Regions from separate parts of the Brachybacterium vulturis genome, predicted to be linked through region 2. Evidence: riboswitches for the same ligand, from Rfam matches in the RefSeq annotation. Region 2 holds a riboswitch; each other region holds the start of a gene.

Region 1 (6,964 bases), 1.9 Mb from region 2:
GGCCGCGGCGAGCTCCCGCTCGACCTCGCCCAGCGCCCCCTGCACGCCCTCGACGAACCCGGGATCGCGATAGGTCTCCAGCCAGGCGGCGTAGGGATGGCCCGGCGCGATCTCGGCCAGCTCACCACCCACCTGCGCGTAGAGCCAGAAGCACGGCAGCACCGCGGCGGCCACCACCGGGGTGGGGGAGCCGAGCGCATGGCGGAGCAGGAAGTCGGTGTACGCGCTGGTCACCGGGCTGAGGGCGGTGTCGTCCTCGGCGGGCTCCGCGGACAGCCACGAACGATGCAGCTCCGCCTCGACCGTCAAGCAGCTCCGTGAGGACTCCGCCCAGAACGTGCGACCGGAGGCGGTGGTGGACGCCTCCGCGAGGGCGGCCAGGGCGCGGGAGTAGCGAGCGAGGTAGAGCGCATCCTGGGCGAGGTAGACGTCGAACGCCGGGCCGGGCAGGCTGCCGTCCACCAGTGCACGGACGAACCCGGAGTCCGCCACCTGCGCAGCCAGGGAGGACCCGGCGGCCCAGAGCGCGGCGGTCCACGGGCCGGCAGGGGCGACGACCGGGAGCACCGGGGCGATACCGGTCTCCGTGCCGGCATCCCCTGAGCAGGCGTCGATCAGGTCCTCGGGTGCCTCGAGCCGGGCGGGGACCTCGCCCACCCGCAGCCAGGGCGCAGCGGAACCGGCCGCCGCCAGCCGTCGACCCTGGTGGGCGTGGTCCACGGGACCGTGCCCCGTCCCGACCTGCAGGGCAGCCCCGTGCACGATCGCCTCGTGCAGCCACTGGGTCGCCCAGGCCAGGGCCGCGGCGGGGCGGTGGCCCGCACCCAGGCGGGTGGCGAGCGCGGAGGCGAGGGAGCAGCCGGTGCCGTGCGTGGAGGTGGTCTCCACCCGGGCCGAGCTCGCCCGGTGCTGCGAGCCGTCCGGCTCCACCCAGGTGTTGGTCACCTCGCGGTCCTCGAGATGGCCCGTCTTGACGAGGACGGCGACTCCGGTCTCCGCCGCCCAGCGGCCGGCCTGCGCGAGCGCCTCGTCCTCGGTCCGGGCGCGCGGCGCACCGGTGAGCACCGCGAGCTCGTCGATGTTCGGGGTGACCACGCTCGCACGGCGGCAGAACCGGAGCATCGCCCGCTCGGCCGCGGGCTCCAGGAGGCGATGGCCGCTGGTGGCGACCATCACCGGATCCACCACGAGCACCCGCGGCGGATGCGCGTCGATCCAGGCCGCCACCGCCTCGATGACCTCGACGGTGCCGAGCATGCCGGTCTTGACGGCCTCGAGCGTGACGTCGTCGCTGACCGCGGTCAGCTGGGCGGCGAGGAACTCGGCGGGCGGCACATGGATGTCGCACACGCCGTGGGTGTTCTGCGCGACCACCGCGGTGACCACGGCCATGCCGTAGCCGCCCGCGGCGGTGATCGACTTGAGATCCGCGGCGGTGCCGGCGCCGCCGGTGGGGTCCGTCCCCGCGATCGAGACCACGCGCGGCACCGTCGGCCGTGCGGGGAGGAGGGCGGACGGGGACTGGGTGCAAGGATCCGGACTCATGCGGACATCCCTTCGCTAGTACGAACTAGATCAGGTTCCACGGGTGTCATCTCAGCGCGTCATGCGCACCCCGTGTCCGCCGACCACCCTAGAGCACGAGCTCGCGGCGGGCACCCGCCGTCCGCCGCGGCGAGACGTCACCGGCTGTCGGCCCCCGCTCGTAGGCTCAGGGCATGAAGATCCTGCACACCTCGGACTGGCACCTGGGCCGCACCCTGCACAAGGTCGATCTGCACGCCCACCAGGCCGCCTTCCTCGACTGGCTGGTCGACCTGGTCCGGGGCGAGCGGGTGGACGTGGTCGTCATCCCCGGGGACGTCTATGACCGCGCCGTGCCCGCCGTGTCCAGCGTGACTCTGCTGGACAGCGCCCTGGCGCGCCTGGCCGACACCGGCGCCACCGTGGTGCTGACCTCCGGGAACCATGACTCCCCGGAGCGGCTCGGCTTCGGTCGCTCGCTGATGCGCCCCGGCATCCACCTGCTCACCGACGTGCCCGGCATCGAGCATCCCGTCTCCGTGGCCGACGAGCACGGCGAGGTGCTCTTCTTCGGCCTGCCCTACCTCGAACCCGACCGGGCCCGCACCGAGCTGGTGGGGGAGGGGGAGGCGCCGCTGGCCCGCAGCCACGAGGCCGTCACCCGTGCCGCGCTGGACCGCGTGCACGAGCGCGCCGCCGCGCATCCGGGAGCGCGCACCGTCGTCCTTGCCCACACCTTCGTCACCGGCGGCGATGCCAGCGACTCCGAGCGGGACCTCTCCGTCGGCGGCGTCGACTCGGTGCCCGCCGGTGTGCTGGGAGGCCTCGACTACCTGGCGCTGGGCCATCTGCACGGCTGCCAGGACCTCACCCGCCTCGTCGGCGCCCCCGCCTGGTATTCCGGCTCGCCGCTGGCGTTCTCCTTCTCCGAGAAGAACCATCGCAAGTCCGTGCTGCTGGTGGAGCTCGGCGCCCCCGGGACCGCAGCGGAGATCAGGCGGATCCGGACCCCCGTCCCGCGTCCGCTCACCGAGCTGCGCGGCAGCCTCGAGGAGATCCTCGCCCGGGCCGACGAGCACGGCGGCGACTGGGTCAAGGCCGTCGTCACCGACCCGGCCCGCCCCGCCCACCTGCAGGAGCAGCTGCGCGAGGCCTACCCCCACCTGCTGCTGACCGAGTACGCGCCCGAGGGCCGGGAGGCGAGAGCGGGCACCCCGGTGGTGCGGCGGGAGCAGAACCCGCTGGACGTGATGGACGACTTCCTCGCCCACGTCACCGGCGCGGCCCCCACCTCCGCCGAGCACGAGGTCCTGGACCGCGCCTATACCGCGGTGCGCCGCCAGCAGGAGGCCTCATGAAGCTCCACCACCTGCGCCTGACCGGGATCGGCCCCTTCGCGGGCACCGTGCAGATCGACCTCGCCGCCCTCGGCGCGAGCGGCATGTTCCTGCTCGAGGGGCCCACCGGCTCCGGCAAGTCCACGATCCTCGACGCCATCGTCTTCGCCCTGTACGGGCAGGTCGCCGGCAGCGTCAGCAGCGGCGACCGGATCCGTTCGCAGTTCGCCCCGCCCACCGAGGCGAGCGTGGTGGACCTGGTGTTCGAGACCGCCTCCGGGATCTTCCGGGTGCGCCGCCAGCCCGAGTTCCACCGCCCCAAGCTGCGCGGCACCGGCACCACCAAGGAACAGGCCAGGGCCGTGCTCTGGCGGATCGGCTCCCCGCAGCTGATCGAGGACGTCATCGCCGACACCGCGGGCGGGGGCAGCGGCACCGAGGCGATCGCGAGCCGCCTCGACGAGGTGGGCCGCGAGATCCAGCGCGCCGTGGGGCTCACCCGTGAGCAGTTCACCCAGACCGTCCTGCTGCCCCAGAACGAGTTCGCCCGCTTCCTGCGCGCCGGCACCGGGGAGCGCCAGGCGGTGCTGCAGCGCGTCTTCGGCACCGAGACCTACGCTCGCGTGGAGAAGCAGCTCGAGGAGATGCGCAAGCAGGCCAAGCGCGAGGTCGACGCCGCCCAGCAGACCCTCGGCACTGCGCTGGCCCGCTTCACCGAGGCCGCAGCCCTGCAGGAGGAGCCGGTCGGCGTGCTCGAGGAGCATGCCGCGGCGCTGCGCCTGGAGCCGCTGGCAGCGCTCGCCGCGGAGCACCTCGCGGCGGTGACCGCCCGGGCCGACGAGGCTCGGGACGCGGCGGAGCAGGCCGGGACCGCCGAGCAGGCCGCCCGCACCGCGGCCGAGACCGCCACCACCGCCCGGAAGCGCATCGATCGCCGCCGGGAGCTCGACGCGCTCGCCCACCGGCTCTCGACGGAGAAGCCCGCGCTCGAGACGGCTCGCACCGCCCTGCAACGGGATGAGTCCGCCCGCCCCGTCCTCGAGGTGCTGCGCCGTCGTGATGCCGCCTCCGCGCAGGCCGCCTCCGCGGTCGAGGCGCTCGCGCAGCTCGCGAGTGGCACGCGGCCGCAGCAGAGTGCGGTCGTGGACCTGCTGGACGGGGAGGATGCTGCGGCGCGCCTGGTGGCCGCAGCCGAGGACGCCACCGCCGCAGCCGGCGCGCTCCAGGACTTCGTCGACCTCGAGGCCGCGCTGCCCGCGCGCGAGCAGAAGCTCGCTGAGCGGCGGGAGCAGCTCACCGCGGCGACGACAGCCCTGGCCGCGCTCACCGAGCAGCTCGAGGCACGACCGGCCCGACGCACCACGCAGGTCACCGCCCGCGATGCCGCCCGCAAGGACGCCGCCGCCCTGGCGGACGCCCGCCTCGCCCTGCACACCGCCGAGGAGCGACACCAGGCCACCACTGCTGCCGCGGCCCAGCAGCAGCAGGTCGAGACCGCCCGGAAGGAGGCTGCAGCCACCCTGCGCACCGCCCAGGAGCGGGCGACGACGGAGAATGAGCTGCGCCGCCGCCGCTTCGCCGGGATCGCCGCCGAGCTCGCCGTCGACCTCGAGGTCGGCGATGCCTGCCCCGTCTGCGGCGCGCTCGAGCACCCCCATCCGGCGGGCGCCGCCGAGGATGCCGTCGGCCCTGAGCAGGTCGAGGCCGCGGAGGAGCAGCGCCGGGCCGCCGAGGCCGCGCACTCCCGCGCCGAGCAGAAGCGCGCCCTGGCGGGCCAGGAGCTCGCCCGGCTCCGCACCGCCGCCGGAGACCTCACCCCCGAGACCGCGACCACCGCTGTCCAGGCCGCGAAGGCTGAGGTCCAGACCGCCCGCGCGGCCGAGCAGAAGGCCGCGGAGCTCGAGAGGGCGCTCACCGCCTTCGACGAGGAGACCGAGCGCCTGACCCGGGGCAAGGAGACCGATGCCCTCGGCGTCGAACGCGAGCGCACCGAGATCGCCGCGGCGTCCGATGCCCTCCAGGCCGACCGCAGCAAGGTCGCCGAGGCCCGCGGCGAGGACGACTCCATCGCCGCCCGCCGCCGCGGCCACCTCGACCGCGCCCGGGCCGCGACGGCCCTGCGGGAGGCGCTGCGTGCCCGGGTCGAGGCCGAGCAGCGTGCCGCCGAGCTCGCCGAGGAGGCGGAGACGTCCCGTGCCGCCAGCGGGCTCGCCACCGCCGAAGCGGTCCATGCCGCAGTGCTCGCCGTCGAGGAGCGGCAGCGACTGCAGAAGCTCGTGCAGGCCCGCGCCGTCGACGAGTCCCGGCTCTCCGACGGCCTGGCCGAGGAGGGCATCGCGGAGGCCGAGGCGAGCGAGGAGGCTCGGGAGCAGGCGCAGGCCTTGGTGGTCGCGACCGGGGAGAAGCTCACCGCCGCCCATGCCGCGTCGCAGGAGGCCGCCGGCATCGCCGCCCGGCTCCGGGGCATCGCCGAGCGCGCCGCCGCCGCTCGGACCGCGCTGGGGACGGCGTCGGACCAGGTGCGCACCGTCAGCGAGGACGCGGGCATCACCGTGCGCGTCGCCGACCTCGCCACCGGCCGCTCGAGCGACGGGGAGCGGGTGCAGCTGTCCACCTACGTGCTGATGTGGCGGCTCGATGCGGTCATCGAGGCCGCGAACGTGCGCCTGGCCCTGTTCTCCGGCTCCGACCTCGAGCTGCTGCGCGACACGGGTGCCCGGGGCGCGAGGAAGACCGGCCTGGACCTGCTGGTCCTGGACCGTCGCACCGACCAGGTGCGCGTGCCCGAGACCCTCTCCGGCGGCGAGACCTTCTTCGTCTCCCTCGCCCTCGCCCTGGGCCTGGCGGACATCGTCATGGGTGAGGCCGGGGGAGTGCAGATGGAGACCCTCTTCATCGACGAGGGCTTCGGCAGCCTCGACCCCGAGACCCTCGAGACCGTGGTCCGCGAGATCGGGCGGCTCGCCGAGAGCGGCCGCGTGATCGGGATCGTCAGCCATGTGGGTGACATGAAGGCCCAGATCGCCGAGCAGATCCACGTGCGCCGCGGCGCCGACGCCCGCTCCACCCTCACCGTCACCGCCTGAACGGCGGGGGCGCCGGACTGATCGTCCTGCGCCCCCGCCGTGGCTCGCAGAGCCTGGCTGACATCGCTCTACCCGTCGTTGCCCGGCGGGTTGGCCGTCTGGATGAGCGAGAACTCCACGCTCTTTCCGTGCTGGGTGCTGAGAGTCACTGCGGTGTCGCCGGAGGAGAGGCGCTTCAGCGTCAGCCCCAGCTCCCGCGCCTCGCGGGGGTGGCGGACCCGCCAGCGGCCCTCGAGCACCACCGTGGTCTCGGTCTTCAGGCTCTCCTGGTACCTCCACGGCATCTCGTAGGGGTTCTGGTTGCCCAGGTAGGTGCCGTCCTCGTCGTACGCCGTCTCGTCCCGCCCCTCGTACAGGTGCAGGTCGGGGTCGGTCACGGAGAACTCGGTGGACCGGCCGTCGCCCGAGGGATGGGTCAGCACCATGGCCTGGCGGTCGATGGAACGCACCACCGAGCCGTCGGCCAGAGCGGTCTCCGGCTCGAACACCACGTGGGCGGTGACCTGCGAGGCGGCGTCGGTCACCACATGTGCGATGCGATCCCGCTGCAGGATCGAGACCGGGGCGTCGTCGCCGCTCATCGCCTGCGCGAGCGCTCCGGTCGCCTCAGCACCACCCTGGACCAGCATGGTGTAGGCATACCCCGCATCGTCCGGGGAGGTGCCGTGGTCCAGGTACCCCAGGGCCATCAGCAGCGTGCCCTCCTTCGTGCTGGTCTGGTCCGGGGTGGTCTGCTCGGCCAGGGTGTGCGTGATGTCCGGCCCCTCGAGCAGGACGTATCCGTTGCCCGTCGGATCGGTGACCCAGTTCTTCCCGGACCGCACCTCCTGGGGGTTGCTCATGAGCTCCGGCGAGGCCTGGTACAGCGTGGTCCGGGTCGGGTTGTCACCATCGTCGTTGTTGATCCCCGAGCCGAGCGCGATCACCCGGTCACCCACCATCAGCGCCGAGATCCGGGCGGTGTGCGAGTAGTCGTAGTACGGGTGCTCGCGCAGCTCCATCCCGACCACGACCGCC
Region 2 (6,964 bases):
TGGTGCTGAGGCCCTCCCGGGCCTGACCCGGGCCGAGAACCCGGCCTATGCCCGGCGCGCCTGGATCAGGGAGAGGATCTCGGCGCGCTCGAAGTACGTCGCCGTCTCCAGTGCGCTGGGGCGGCCCAGGTCCGGATCGGCTCCCGCCTCCAGGAGCACCCGGGCGGCGTCGGTGAAGCCCTTGAAGGCCACGCCCGCGAGGGGGCTCTGGCCGCGGTCGTTCATGAGGTCGACATCGGCTCCGCGGGCGGCGAGCTCCCGGACCAGCTCGGCATGCCCGTGATAGGCGGCGAGCATCAGCGGGGAGTTCCCGGCCCCGTCGCGCAGGTTCACCGGGGCGCCCTGGTCGACCAGCGACAGGAGGGCGGCGGCGTCGCCGGTGCGGGCGGCGTCGAGCAGCGAGTGGGCCAGGGCGATGACGGCCTCGTCCTCGGCGCCGGCGGGGTTCTCAGGGCTGGTGGGCTGGGGCGGGGTGTCCTCGTTCACCGTTCCAGGGTACGACGTGCTCATCCCGCCAGGATCCCCGCGATCAGCGGCCAGACCAGGAAGCCTCCCGCGATCAGGGCGCCGAGCAGGTCCGCGCGGCCCAGCGTGCTGGGCTCGGCCCAGGTGCGGCGGTCCGCCCCGGCGAACCCGCGGGCATCCATCGCCAGGGCCTGCTGCTCCGCCCCGCGCAGCGTGTCCACCAGCAGTGCGAGCGTGGTCCCGGCGAGCAGCCGCGGGGACCGCGCGCCGCCCAGGCCCCGCCGCCTCCGGGCCCGGGCGATGATGTCCCACTGCCGGCCCAGGTGGCCGACCCGCACCAGCGCGGTCACCGAGGCGACGACCGGCCGGGCGGGCAGGCGCAGTCGCTGCCCCAGCGCGTCACCGAGCGCGGTGGCCTCCACACTGCCCAGCGCCAGCACCCCGGGGGCCACGAAGGCCGTGATCCGGGCGGCCTCCTTGAGCCCCAGCAGCCACGCCTGGGTCGACAGCGGTGGGGCATCGCCCAGCAGGGCCGTGGTCCAGGCGAGTCCCGCCGCCGAGAGCAGGATCGGGAGCAGCCGCAGGGCGCCGCCGCGCAGCGTCCGCACCGCCAGCGGCGCCAGCAGCACCGTCGGGAGCAGGGCGAGCAGTCCGCCCTGCCAGGTCTGGACGGCGAAGGAGCCGATCGCGGCGAGGATCCCGATCAGGGACAGGGTCAGCGGGTTCAGGGCGTCGGCCGGGATCCGGCGGCGCGGGGCAGGAGGCGGTCCGGCGGGATCCGGGGCCGGCAGCTCGAACCGGTCGGCGGCGGCCGCGATCAGCTCGGGGTCGTGGGTGGCGACCAGCACGGCGCAGCCGCGATCCGCGGCGTCGGCGAGCAGCGCCTGCACATCCCGGCGCCGCCGGGCGTCCAGGCCGACGGTGGGCTCGTCCAGCACCAGCAGGTCCGGGGACTGGGCGAGGGCGGCGGCGGTCGCGAGTCGGCGCTGCTCCCCGCCGGAGAGGCGGTGCGGGTGGGCACCGGCGAGGTGCGCCAGACCGGCGCGCTCCAGCAGCTGAGCGGCGAGCTCGGGATCGGTGGCCCAGGGGGAGGCGCTCAGCTCCGCCCGCACGGTGGTGGCGACGAAGGAATGCTCGGGGTTCTGGGGGACCGCCGCGATCCGTGCGGGCTCCGGCCGCTGGACCTCGCCGGTCGCAGGGGCGTCCGCGTCGAGCAGGGTGCCCAGCACGGTGGTCTTCCCCGCCCCGGAGGGGCCGGTGAGCACGCTGAGGCGACCGGCGCGCACCTCGAGGTCCAGGGGAGAGGTCAGCCCGCGGGCGGGGACGGTGACGCCGCACAGCGAGGCGACGACCGGCCCCGCCCCGGCTGATCGCGCCCCGGCTGATCGCGCAGCGCGCGTCTCCTCGGGGGCCAGCACCCCGATCTCCTGCAGCAGCTCGCGCTGCTCGCGCAGCACATCGCTCGGCGCCCCGTCGGCGAGGATCTGCGCCTGCTCGCCGAGCACCACCAACCGGTCCACATGAGCCAGCCAGGGCCCCAGCCGGTGCTCGGCGACGACCAGTCCGGCTCCGTCGGCGGCGGCGAGGATCGCCTCGCGCACCAGCTCGGCGGTCTCGGGGTCGAGCATGCTGGTGGGTTCGTCCAGCAGCAGCAGCTCGGGGCCCAGGGCCAGGCTGCCGGCCAGCGCGATGCGCTGCTGCTGCCCGCCGGAGACCTCGAGCGGCCCCCGCTCGGGATCCAGCCCCACCTGCGCCGCTGCGAGGGCCGCGGCCACCCGCTCATGGATCTCCGGCCGGGGCAGCGCGGCGTTCTCGGGCCCGAAGGCGACATCGCGGAAGACCGTCGCGGCGACCAGTGCATGGGAGGGGTTCTGCAGCAGCAGCCCGGCCTCCCCGGGCCGGGACGGCGGGGACAGCAGACCGGTGCCCTCGCCGGACTCCTCGTCCAGCAGCCCGGCGAGGGCACGCAGCACGGTCGACTTCCCGCTGCCGCTGGCACCCGCCAGCAGCACCCGCTGCTCGGCCGGGATCGTCAGGTCCAGCGAGGCGATCGTCGGCCGGGAGCGCGTCAGGGGTCGCCAGCTCAGACCGGTCAGCTGCCGACCGGTCGTGGCGGGGGAGCGGGGGAGGGCGATCGCGGCCGCCTGCTCAGGCCTCGGCGACCCGGGCGTGCTCGCGGCCGGCGGCGAGGGCGTCCACCGCGCCGGTGGAGACCAGCGCCCGGGTCGCCGCCCAGCCGAGCCCGCCGCACAGCAGCGCCCCGGAGAGCACGAAGCAGGCGAGCATCACGCCGGAGAAGGCCCAGCTCATCTCCTGGTAGTAGGCGAACTTCTCCCATCCCCACTCCAGCAGCGCGGCGAGCACGCCGCCCAGCACGGCGACCGGCAGGGTGAAGCGCCGGTAGCGGGTCAGCAGGAACGCGAGCTCGACGCCGCCGCCCTGCATCAGACCGGAGATCGCGGTGCCCCAGCCCCACTGGCTGCCCAGCAGCATCGAGAGCACGGCGGCGATCATCCCGGCCAGCAGGGCGGCACCGGGCTTGCGCACGATGAGCCCCGCGAGCATCGCCGGCAGGAACCAGATCCCGGCCAGCAGGCCCTCGGCGGGCTTGAACGCCGCGGTGAGCGGCCCGATCAGCGTGTACAGCTGGCCGTAGCCCAGGTACGCGACGCCGAAGGCGGCGCCGATCAGAACGGTGACCAGCAGGTCCACGGTGCGGAAACGAGTCATCACTTCTCCTTCCCTCTGGAAGGGGCGCGGGCACCGGCGGCGCTCCACGGATATCCCGACTCCCTACGCCGGTGTGAGCCGGATCAGGTTCGAGGGTCTGCGCAGGATGCGCACTCTCAGCACCTCGCGGTGCTCCCCTGTCAGTGGATGACGAGAGGTGAGTCTACCCGCTCAGCGCCGGGCGCGGATCGCCTGGTCGACGGCGGCCGCCGTGGCCTGCGGGTCCTCGGGGGAGAGGATGTAGTGGGTGGAGCCGCGGCCGATGATCTCGACCATCGTCCCCGACCGGGTGACCAGCATCCGGTAGGGCTGCTGGACCTGATCGAGGGTGAAGATCTTCCGCGACCCGACGGGGGTCAGCTCCGCGGGCTGCGGGGTCGTCGCCCGGCTGCGACGCCATCCATAGCCGCCGAGGGTCACGCCCACCCGCGAGCGCGGCAGCTCGCGCAGCTGGACGGTGCGGAAGTCCGCCAGCGGCCAGGGCTTGCGGGGCAGGAACCCTCCGAGGCTCACCGTCAGCCCGTGCTCGTCCACGATGAAGCGGGTCCACTGCCCCATCCAGGTCCACACCGCGAGGCCCAGGAACAGCACCGCCACCAGCAGGACGCCCGTCGGCGTGGAGCGCTGAGCCATCAGCATCGCGAGCACGGCCCCGGCCACCAGCGTGATCGCGATGCGGGTCCAGCCGATGGAGGAGGGCCGCGTGCGGCCCACGTAGAACGGGGGCTCGGGCCTCACCAGATGCTCACCCTCTCCTCGGGGGCGCGGTACATCGCATCACCCTCACGGACGTCGAAGGCGGTGTGGAACTCCTCGAGGTGGCCGGCGACCGTGTTGCAGCGGAACTCCATCGGGGCATGGGGATCCACCGCCAGACGGCGGATCGCCTCCTGGGTGCGATTCTTCCCGCGCCACACGGTGGCCCAGGACCAGAACACCCGCTGCAGGCCGGTGAAGCCGTCGATCTCGGTCTCCACCTCGGTGGCGTCGCGGCTGGCCAGGTAGGCCTTCACCCCGATGGACAGCCCGCCCAGGTCGCCGATGTTCTCACCGATGGTCAGCGCACCGTTGACGCGGTGGGCGTCATCGAGCTCCCGGGGGGAGAGTGCCGAGTACTGGGTGATGAGCTGCGCGGCCCGCGCGTCGAAGGACTCGCGGTCCTCGGGCGTCCACCAGGAGCGCAGGTTGCCGTCGCCGTCGTACTTCGAGCCCTGGTCGTCGAAGCCGTGGCCCACCTCGTGCCCGATCACCGCGCCGATCCCCCCGAAGTTCACGGCGTCGTCGGCCTCGGCGTCGAAGAACGGCGGCTGCAGGATCGCGGCGGGGAAGACGATCTCGTTGGCGCCGGGGTTGTAGTAGGCGTTGACCGTCTGCGGGGTCATGTGCCACTCGGTCTCGTCGATCGGCCCTCCCACCTTGGCGAACTCGTAGGCGGCCTCGAAACGGCGGGATGCGCGGGCGCTGGCGACCAGGTCGCCGGGGACGATCTCGAGGCCGTCGTACTCGCGCCACCGCTCGGGGTAGCCGATCTTCGGGGTGAACTTCTCGAGCTTGGCCAGTGCCTTCTGGCGGGTGGCCGGGGTCATCCACGGCAGGTCCTCGATGGAGTCGCGGTAGGCATCCATCAGCGCGTCGACCAGCTCGGTCATGCGCTCCTTGTGGGAGGCCGGGAAGTGGCGGGCGACGTACTCGCGGCCCACGGCGAATCCGACGGCACCCTCGACGAAGGCGACGGCGCGCTTCCACCGCTCCCGCAGCTCCTCAGCCCCCGAGAGGATCTTCCCGGAGAAGGCGAAGTCCTCGTCGACCAGGGCTGCCGGGCCGTAGGGGGCGTAGGAGGAGACGGCGTGGACGGCCAGCCACGAGCGCAGCACCGCGAGGTCCTCCCCGGCCAGCAGCTCGGCGGCGGCGGCGACGAACTCGGGCTGACCGATCGAGATCACCTCGAGGACCGGGGCCGGAGCGCCGGTGCCCTCGAGATAGGCGTCCCAGGGGAAGGCGGGAGCCAGCTCACCGCGCTGCGCGGCGTCCATCGGGTTGTAGGACTTCTCCCGGTCGCGCAGTCGCACCACGTCCAGGTGGCACGCGGCCAGCCGGGTCTCGAAGTCCATCACGGCGGCGGCGAGGTCCTCGGCGCTCCCGGCGATCAGCCCGTCGCGTCCGGGGAGCGCGGCGAGGCGGGCGAGGTTCGCGAGGTGCCGGGCGTAGGCCGTGCGGATCTCGGCGTAGCGCTCCTCGCGATAGTAGGACTCGTCCGGCAGGCCCAGCCCGCCCTGGTGGATCTTCACCTGGTAGCTCGTCGAGTCCATGTCGTCCGTCCAGACATAGGCCAGCAGCGCGGAGGCGCCCGAGTCCGGGGCGGCCATGGCACGCACGATCCCCTCGAGATCCGTGGTGGCGGTGACGGTGCCCAGCAGGTCCTCGAGCACGGCGAGGCCGGCCCGCTCGATCGCCTCGGTGTCCAGGAACATCCGGTACAGGGCGCCCACCCGCGCATGGTCGGTGGCGGGGACCCTGTCACCGCGCGGATCGCGGGTCTCCTCATCGGCCGCGGCCTCCTCGACGATCTCCCGCACCCGCTCCTCGGAGAGGTCGCGCAGGGCGTGGAAGGCGCCATCGCTCGAGCGGTCCGCGGGCATCTCGTGCTCGCGCAGCCACCGGCCGTTGACGTGACCGAAGAGGTCGTCCTGGAGGCGGACGGAGGTATCGACCTGGTCGAGGGAGAGTCCGGAGCGGCGGGCGGGCGTGGAGGGGGCGGGGGCAGTGGTCATCATTGGCTCCTGCGGGGTGGGGCGGACGGGAAGGATCAGAGGGCGAGCAGCCCGAAGGCGGCGAGCGCCAGGGTGAGCAGCCCCAGGCCCACGGGTACATAGGCCCAGGGGCTGCGGGAGCGCTCGGCCGGCGAGCGGCGGTGCAGCACCAGCGTGGAGAGCCCCACGCCGATTGAGAGCACGATCGTGCCGATCGCCAGCACCGGCGAGAGGATCACCAGCACCGTGGCACCGACCTGGAACATCACGGTGCCGGCCACGTCGAGCAGGCGCATCAGCACGGTGGAGCGGGCGCCGATCCGGTGCGCCAGCATCGTGGAGATCGCCTCCTTCGACCACTCCCCGGGACGGGCGATCCGCTGCCGGGTGGTGATGGTCTGGGCGGTGGCGAGGATCAGCCAGACCAGCGCGCAGCCGGCACCGACCCAGATGCCGAGCTCCGGGCGGACGTCCGCCGGCCACAGCAGGATCGCCATCAGCACCGCCGCGACCCGCAGCAGCTCCTCGACCGCGCTGCGCACCGCCAGCAGGCCCGGGTTCACGGCCAGCTGGGTGCGGGTGCGAGCCACGAACAGGCTGGTGGCCACCAACGAGATCAGCTGCGCGGCACCCAGCCCGATGCCCAGCAGCAGCGGGACCGGGGTGAGCGGCGCGAAGGGCAGGATCGCCAGCACCAGGACGAGCGCCAGCACGGGGATCAGCAGTGCCTGGATCGACAGGCCCTTGACGAGGTCCCGGACCAGGTCCGCGCCGGTGGGCGGATGGTCGTGGCCGGTGTGGTCGTGGGGGTCGTCGAAGTGCGGTGCGGAGGCCGCGGGGGTGTCGGTCATGGGGCTCCTTCTGGGTCCTCACCAGGGTACCGGGGCCGGACCGTGTGCAGTCCGCTGCCACCGGTGTGGAACCATGGGCGCGTGACGACGGATGCCATGAACTCCCCCTCGGAGGGCCTTTCTCCGGCCCAGCGCCAGCGTGCCGTCGGCACCGTCGTGGCAGCGGCG
Region 3 (6,964 bases), 1.2 Mb from region 2:
AACCCACCGTCGGCGCCGGCGCCCGGCTGACCGGGCTGCTGCGGCCCGACGATCCCGCCGCCTCGGCGCTGGGCCGCCAGATCCTCGCCGGGCCCGGCACGGTGATGCTGCAGCCCGAGGTGCCCGAGCTCTCCGCCGGGCGGGAGAAGGCGCTGTACCTGGTGGACGGCCGCTTCACCCACGCGATCGCGAAAGGGGCGCTGCTGGCACCCGGCGGCGGGCTGCGCGGCGGCAGCTACCGGGAGACCCCGCAGCTGGTGGAGGCCAGCGCGGCAGAGCGGGCCTTCGCCGAGCAGGTGCTGGCGACCACCGCGACGGTCACCGGGCTGGCGATGCCGCTGTACGCACGGATCGACATCGTCGAGTCCGCGACGGACGGCCTGCTGCTGCTCGAGGCCGAGCTGTTCGAGCCGCTGTTCCATCTGCCGCTCGCGCCCGCAGTCACCGAGGTGTTCGCCGAGGCGATCCTCGCGCGGGCCTGACCCTGGCGTCACCGGCCTCTACCCCCACGTGGACCCGATCAGGGGATCACTGGAGAACTGAAGAGCCGCGTCGGCCGCGTCGCCCGCGCCCTCGAGACGGACGACGAGCTGTTCGCCGCCCTCCAGCATCGGGCGTTCCGCGAAGAGCTCTGACCGTCCACGCTGTTCGGCAAGGAGACGATGGGACCACCGCCCGGCCCCCGCTCAGCGAATCGGCCATCCGAGGCGTCCCCGGACCCGCACGGCCAGGGTCAGCACATCGGCCTGCTCGAGAGTGCGCGAGAAGTCGGGAGCGGTCGGGAACGCAGCGGCGGAGCGGGCGAAGAGGACGACCCTCCGATCCCCGCTGATCGTGGAGGGGACGAGGAGTCCGTCGACCTGCTCTCCGAGCTGCTCATGGATGGCTGCGGCCCATGCGCGGCAGGTGCTCTTCGGGGCCTGCGCGAGGGAGGCGGAAGCGCCGTGCCGTACGGCCCAGTCGCCGCTCCCGTCCCCGCCGGTGAGGTTCAACAGCTCCAGGGGACGGGTGGGTCGCCAGCCGGACAGCGCTCTGTCCCCGGTGAGCGTGATCGCCCGGTCGCCCTGGAAGACCTCGGCGAAGGCGGTCGTGTACTCAGGCGCCGCATAGGAGACGCCGGCGGTGGAGCGAGCAGTGAGCGGGCCCGGCTGCGGGTCCCACCCCTTGCTGCGCAGCGGGCCGTTCCACCGCAGCTCGTCCCACGCCGACGGATGCCTCCCGGCCACCGTATGGATCCGCCACAGGGGTCCGTCGTATCGGGTGACGGCGTCCGGGAACAGCGCGAGAGGGACCGCCGGACGCCGAGGATTCTTCGCCGACGCTGTGCTCATTCAAAACCGAGTTCGTCGACCAGGGCGACGACGACATCCACGGGGCCTCCCCGGAGCAACCATTGCGCCGGGGAGCGCGCGTCGAGTTCGTCGTGCGGTGTCGTCATGAAGCGCTGGATCGACAGCGGGTGGAGGTGTCCGGGGAAGGCGGGCACGACCTCTCGGAGCCCCGGGACCACCTGCTCTCCCTCGAACTGCCAAGCAGGGAAACGGGTGGTGCGCCCGCCGCCCGAGGGCAGGGCATAGAGGTCTCCGACCGCCTTCGAGCGGCGGATGCTCGCATCCTTGCGGCCCAGTCGCTCCGCCACCTCGGCTGTCGTCAGCGACGCGGCCCATGCCTGCTCCTCCGCTGCCGCACGATCCCGGGCCACCTGGTTCTGAGACGCCGCGCGGGCCTGCGGAGCGAGATCCTCCTCGGTGAGGTCCGTGGTCTCCAGCAGGAAGGATCGCTCCCCCGCGGAGAGCGCCTCGGAGGTGGACTCGCTGGCCTCGCGCAGGATGTCCAGGAGCGCATCGACGGTCAGCGGGTTGCCGCGCCGCTCCAATGCGCCCTCGAGACGGGCCGTGTACTCGTGGGTCGCGCCGCTCATGCACATAACGTTACACCGTAACGTTCCGTAACGCGATGGTCGTCAGGGGTCCGGTTCGTGGTGGGACTCCTGGCGTATCGAGGATGCTCCGCGCCGGCCGCGCCCGCCTACGGCCGCGGCAGACCCAGGTGTTCGCGCAGGGTGCTCCCGGCGTACTCGCGCCGGAACCTGCCGCGCTCCTGCAGCACCGGCACGACCTGGTCGACGAAGTCCTCGATCCCTCCCGGGAGGGTGGGCGGCATGAGGTTGAAGCCGTCGGCCGCGCCCGCATCGACCCAGCGCTCGATCTCGTCGGCCACCGTCTCCGGGGTGCCGATGACCGTGGCATGTCCCCCGCCGGCTGCGAGGAAGCCCAGCAGCTCGCGCACCGTCGGCCGTGCGGTGCGGATGATCCGCAGCACCGTGGCGTAGCGCCCCTTCGGGCCGGTGAACTCCTCCAGCGGCGGCAGCGGCGGGACGGGAGCATCCAGCTCCCACCCCGAGGTGTCCTGGCCCACGAAGAACGCGAGCTGGCGGAGGGAGTGCTCGACGGGGAGGCGGGAATGGAGGTCCGCCTGCAGGCGCCGGACCTCCTCCTCGGTCGAGCCGACGTAGGTGACCAGCCCCGGCATGACCGCGATCAGATCCGGATCACGGCCCAGCGCGGCGGCGCGGGCACGGACGTCCGTGCGGTAGGCGTGCGCCGATTCGAGGTCCCAGGCCACCGCGTAGATCCCCTCGGCCCAGCGGGCGGCGAGGTCGCGCCCCGGCTCCGAGGCCCCGGCCTGGAACAGCACCGGGCGCCCCTGCGGCGGCGTCGGCACGTTCAGCGGGCCGTCGACCGCGAAGGAGTCACCATGATGCTCCAGCGGACGGAGCATGGAGGGGTCGACGTAGACGCCGCCCGGATCGGCGCGGATGCTCTCGCGCGGCCACGAGTCCCACAGGCCGTGGAGCACCCGGAGGAACTCCTCCGCCGTGGCGTACCGCTCCTCATGGGCGGGCAGCGCGGCCATGCCGTGGTTGCGGGCCTCCGCGTCGGTCATCGAGGTGACCACGTTGATCCCGGCCCGGCCGTGGGAGATGTGATCGAGGCTGGCGAGCAGGCGGGCCGCATGGAACGGATCCCAGAAGGTGCTCGAGACCGTGGTGACCAGGCCGATCCGCTCGGTGGCACGCGCCAGCGCCGTGAGCACCGTGATCGGCTCCAGGAACCACGTCGGCCCGCGCTCGGCCCCGGCGGGGGCGATCGACTGGCCGTCGGCGAGGAAGATCGCATCGAGCCGGCCGCGCTCGGCGATCTGCGCGAGCTCCTCCCAGTAGGTGATGTCGCCCAGGCGCAACACCGCGGAGCCGGGCGCGCGCCAGGCCGCACCGTGGTGACCGACCGCGTGCGCGAACAGGTTCAGCCGCACGTGGCGGCGAGCGGGTGCCGGCATCAGTCCTTCACCAGCCCGCCGTCGACGACGAGGTTCTGCCCGGTGATCGCCCGCGACCAGGGCGAGGCGAAGAACAGCACGGCATCGGCGAACTCGGTGGGCGTGGTCACCGACTGCAGCGGGGTGCTCGCGGCGATCGCGTCGAAGACGGCCTCGGGTGTCGCGGAGCTCGCGTCGGTGGTGCGCAGCAGGCCGCCGCTGAGCATGTTCACCGTGACGCCGCGCGGGCCGAGATCGGCGGCGAAGGTGCGGGTCAGCGACAGCAGCGCCGCCTTGGCCGCGGTGTAGTCGTGGTAGGGCACCACCGGATGCTGGAAGAGGTTGGTCCCGATGTTGATGACGCGGCCCGAGCCCGCCCGGTCGAAGCCCGGCAGCGCTGCCTGGATGGTGTTCAGCGCCCCCTGCACGGCGCTCGAGAACTGGGCCGAGAAGGCGTCGTAGTCGATCTCGTGCGCCTTCGCCCTCGCGTCCCCGTCGAACGAGAAGCCGCTGAGCGCATTGTTCACGACCGTGCTGATGGGGGCGTCGAACTCGGCCTGGGCCGCCTCGAACAGCGCCTCCACCTCGCTGCGGTCCCTGACGTCGGCGCGCACCGCGACCGCTCGGCCGGGGTGGGGGGCTGCGAGGTCCCGGGCGGCGTCCGCGCTGGTGAGGTGGTTGATGACGACGCGAGCGCCTTCACGCAGCAGGGCTTCGGTGATCGCGCGGCCGAGGCCGCGGGCGCCGCCGGTGACCAGGACGACCTGGTCGGCGAGGGCGGGGATGCTCTGGGACGGCGCGGGTGCGGAGGAGGGGGTGGTCATGGGTGGTTCGTCCTTTCGATGACGGGATGCGAGCCCCCGGGATGCCGGCGGGACCGGCATCCGGGCAGGGGAGGGAGAGCGCTCCTCGGGTGGAGGGGCGGATCGACGGGGGTCGGCTCTGATCCCGTTCTCGAGGACGGTGGGCGCGGGAGCGTCATGGCACGTGGCGTCGGCGCGGGTGTGGCCAGCGCGCAGCAGTTCATCGACGACATTCCTCCGCGAGTACGAACTCGATCAGGTTCACCGGGTGTGTTCTCAGCCCTGTCGGGCACCCCGTGTCGGTCGTCGACTATACCCATGGCCGCGGCGGCGGGGCGGCGCGTCCCGTTTCAGCAGCCGCAGCGGTCGTGCGGAGGGAGCGGTCTCCGCCCCGGTGCGCGGCGCGTTCCGCTGCGGGTAGGCTGGCCCGGTTCCGTGGGAGCCCGATCGTCGGGCTGAGAGGGCCTCGTGCCGACCACCAGCACTGGATGCGGGTCATGCCGCCGTCAGGAGGACCGCTCATGCAGCACATCGCCGTCGTCGGCGCCGGGATCATCGGACTGCTCACCGCACTGGAGCTGAGACGCCGCGGTCACCGGGTCGAGATCCGTTCCATCGGCGTGGCCGAGCAGGCCACCCATGCGGCGGCCGGGATGCTCGCCCCCACCAGCGAGGTCCAGTTCGGCCAGCACTCGCTGGGGCCTCTGATGAGGAAGGCCGCGAGCCACCACCGCGCGCTGGCCGCCGAGCTCGGCCTGCGCACCGAGAAGCCGCTGGGCTACCGCGATACTCCGACCCTCGTCGTCGGCCGCGACCGGTCCGACCTCGAGGCCCTGCGGCTTCTCGCGCAGGAGCAGTGCGCGGCGGGTGCCGAGGTCGAGGAGCTCACCTCCGCGCAGCTGCGTGGCCGCGCCCCGACGCTGGCCCGGCACGTGGCCGGCGCGATGCTCGTCCCCCGTGACCACCAGGTGGACCCCCGCACCCTGGTCGCCGCCGTCCTCGATGCCCTGACCGGCCCGGGCCGACCGGGCGACGGGCCGCCCGTCCCCCTCACGACCGGCAGCCGCGTCGCCTCCACCGACGAGATCGACGCCGACCGGATCGTTCTCACTGCCGGCCTCGGCACCTCCGCGATCGACGGACCCCATCGGGTGCTCGACCTGTCGCTGCGACCGGTCCACGGTGACATCCTGCGCCTGCACGTCCCCGACTCCGCCCTGCTGCCCGGGGAGGACAACCTGCTGGACCACACGGTCCGAGCCCTGGTCCGCGGTCGTCCCCTCTACCTGGTGCCGCGCGACGGCGGCCTCGTGCTCGGAGCCACCAGCCGTGAGGACGCCATGACCGGCGCATCGGCCGGCGGCGTGCTGACTCTGCTGCAGGATGCGGCCGAGATCCTTCCCGCGATCCGGGACACCGAACTGCGCGAGGTGACCGCTCGCGCCCGTCCCGGCACCCCGGATGACCTCCCGCTGCTGGGACCGGTGCCGGGACACCCGGACGTGATCGTCTCGACCGGCTATCACCGCCACGGCATCCTGCTCTCGGCCTGGGCGGCGGCTCGCACCGCCGATCTCCTCGAGGCCGACCCCGGGGCGCCGCCGCCCGCGGAGATGGCCGGGGAGCTCGCAGCCGTCGATCCAGCCCGTTTCACCACCACGTCCCCACTCCAGGAGGCCTCATGAGCATCGTCGTCCACGTCAACGGCGAGAACCTTGACCTGCCCGACGCCGTCACGGTCCGCGACCTGGTGGCCGACCGCCTCGGTCGCGCTGTCGGCGACGACGGGCGAGCGTGCGACGGCACCCCGCTCGGCGTGGCCATCGCCGTCGACGAGGCCGTCCTGCCGCGCAGCAGCTGGGCCCACACCCCGCTCACCCCCGATGCCCGGTACGAGCTCGTCACCGCCGTCCAAGGAGGATGACCCATGGCCGACCTGCCCGAGACAGATCTCGTCATCGCCGGGGAGACCCTGACCTCCCGCCTGGTCATGGGCACCGGTGGCATCACGGACCTGGCGGCGCTGGAGCGTGCCCTGCTCGCCTCCGGCACCGCGATGACCACGGTCGCCCTGCGCCGCTTCTCCCCGACGACGCGGGACTCCGTGTTCACGATGATCCGCCGCCTGGGGATCCGCACCCTGCCCAACACCGCCGGCTGCTTCAGCGCCCGCGACGCCGTGCTGACGGCGGAGCTGGGTCGTCAGGCCCTCGAGACGGACTGGGTGAAGCTCGAGGTCATCGCGGATGAGGACACCCTGCTTCCCGATGGTGTCGAGCTCGTCGAGGCCACCGCCATGCTCGTCGATCGCGGTTTCACCGTGCTGCCGTACACCACGGACGACCCGGTCCTGGCGCAGCGCCTCCAGGACGTCGGCGCGGCCGCGGTGATGCCGCTGGGAGCTCCGATCGGCACCGGCCTCGGAGTGCTGAACCCCCACAACATCGAGATGATCACCTCCCGGGCCTCGGTGCCGGTCGTGCTCGATGCCGGGATTGGCACGGCCTCCGATGCCGCGCTGGCGATGGAGCTCGGCTGTGACGCGGTGCTCGCCGCGAGTGCCATCACACGCGCACGCGACCCCGAGGCCATGGCCCGCGCGATGGCCCACGCCGTCCAGGCGGGCCATCTCGCGGCGGGCGCCGGCCGGATCCCGCGCCGGAGCCTGGCGCTGGCCTCCTCGAGCCACGAAGGTCGCATCACGACCGATCGCCCCCGAGGAGACTTTGCATGAACGCCACCGCCCCGGCCGCGCAGTCCCTGCCGCCGCTGGTCGCCCCGGGCCCGGAGCTGGCGCCGGAGCAGCTGCAGCGCTACCGCCGCCAGATCACGCTGCCGCAGAT

What was found. Region 2 has a riboswitch for thiamine pyrophosphate ahead of CFK38_RS13615 (ECF transporter S component). Riboswitches for the same ligand answer to the same signal wherever they lie in the genome.
Region 1: it holds a riboswitch for thiamine pyrophosphate, as region 2 does, so the genes downstream of both, CFK38_RS04950 (bifunctional hydroxymethylpyrimidine kinase/phosphomethylpyrimidine kinase) here and CFK38_RS13615 (ECF transporter S component) in region 2, are expected to answer to the same signal.
Region 3: it holds a riboswitch for thiamine pyrophosphate, as region 2 does, so the genes downstream of both, CFK38_RS01765 (3-oxoacyl-ACP reductase) here and CFK38_RS13615 (ECF transporter S component) in region 2, are expected to answer to the same signal.

The regions. Positions count from the first base shown of each region.
Region 1 is NZ_CP023563.1:1,116,750-1,123,713, forward strand. It holds gene CFK38_RS04950 (bifunctional hydroxymethylpyrimidine kinase/phosphomethylpyrimidine kinase) at 1-1,545, opposite strand, end outside; TPP riboswitch at 1,536-1,628, opposite strand; gene CFK38_RS04955 (exonuclease SbcCD subunit D) at 1,719-2,882, shown strand; gene CFK38_RS04960 (AAA family ATPase) at 2,879-5,947, shown strand; gene CFK38_RS04965 (chondroitinase family polysaccharide lyase) at 6,016-6,964, opposite strand, start outside.
Region 2 is NZ_CP023563.1:3,022,792-3,029,755, reverse strand. It holds gene CFK38_RS13630 (GNAT family N-acetyltransferase) at 1-26, shown strand, start outside; gene CFK38_RS13625 (ankyrin repeat domain-containing protein) at 46-510, opposite strand; gene CFK38_RS13620 (ATP-binding cassette domain-containing protein) at 507-2,507, opposite strand; gene CFK38_RS13615 (ECF transporter S component) at 2,614-3,195, opposite strand; TPP riboswitch at 3,239-3,344, opposite strand; gene CFK38_RS13610 (hypothetical protein) at 3,367-3,933, opposite strand; gene CFK38_RS13605 (M13 family metallopeptidase) at 3,930-5,966, opposite strand; gene CFK38_RS13600 (hypothetical protein) at 6,002-6,796, opposite strand; gene CFK38_RS13595 (ADP-ribosylglycohydrolase family protein) at 6,878-6,964, shown strand, end outside.
Region 3 is NZ_CP023563.1:396,778-403,741, forward strand. It holds gene CFK38_RS01745 (ATP-grasp domain-containing protein) at 1-482, shown strand, start outside; gene CFK38_RS01750 (RES family NAD+ phosphorylase) at 687-1,331, opposite strand; gene CFK38_RS01755 (hypothetical protein) at 1,328-1,921, opposite strand; gene CFK38_RS01760 (LLM class flavin-dependent oxidoreductase) at 2,029-3,339, opposite strand; gene CFK38_RS01765 (3-oxoacyl-ACP reductase) at 3,339-4,142, opposite strand; TPP riboswitch at 4,337-4,428, opposite strand; TPP riboswitch at 4,547-4,650, shown strand; gene thiO (glycine oxidase ThiO) at 4,643-5,806, shown strand; gene thiS (sulfur carrier protein ThiS) at 5,803-6,045, shown strand; gene CFK38_RS01780 (thiazole synthase) at 6,049-6,855, shown strand; gene CFK38_RS01785 (ThiF family adenylyltransferase) at 6,852-6,964, shown strand, end outside.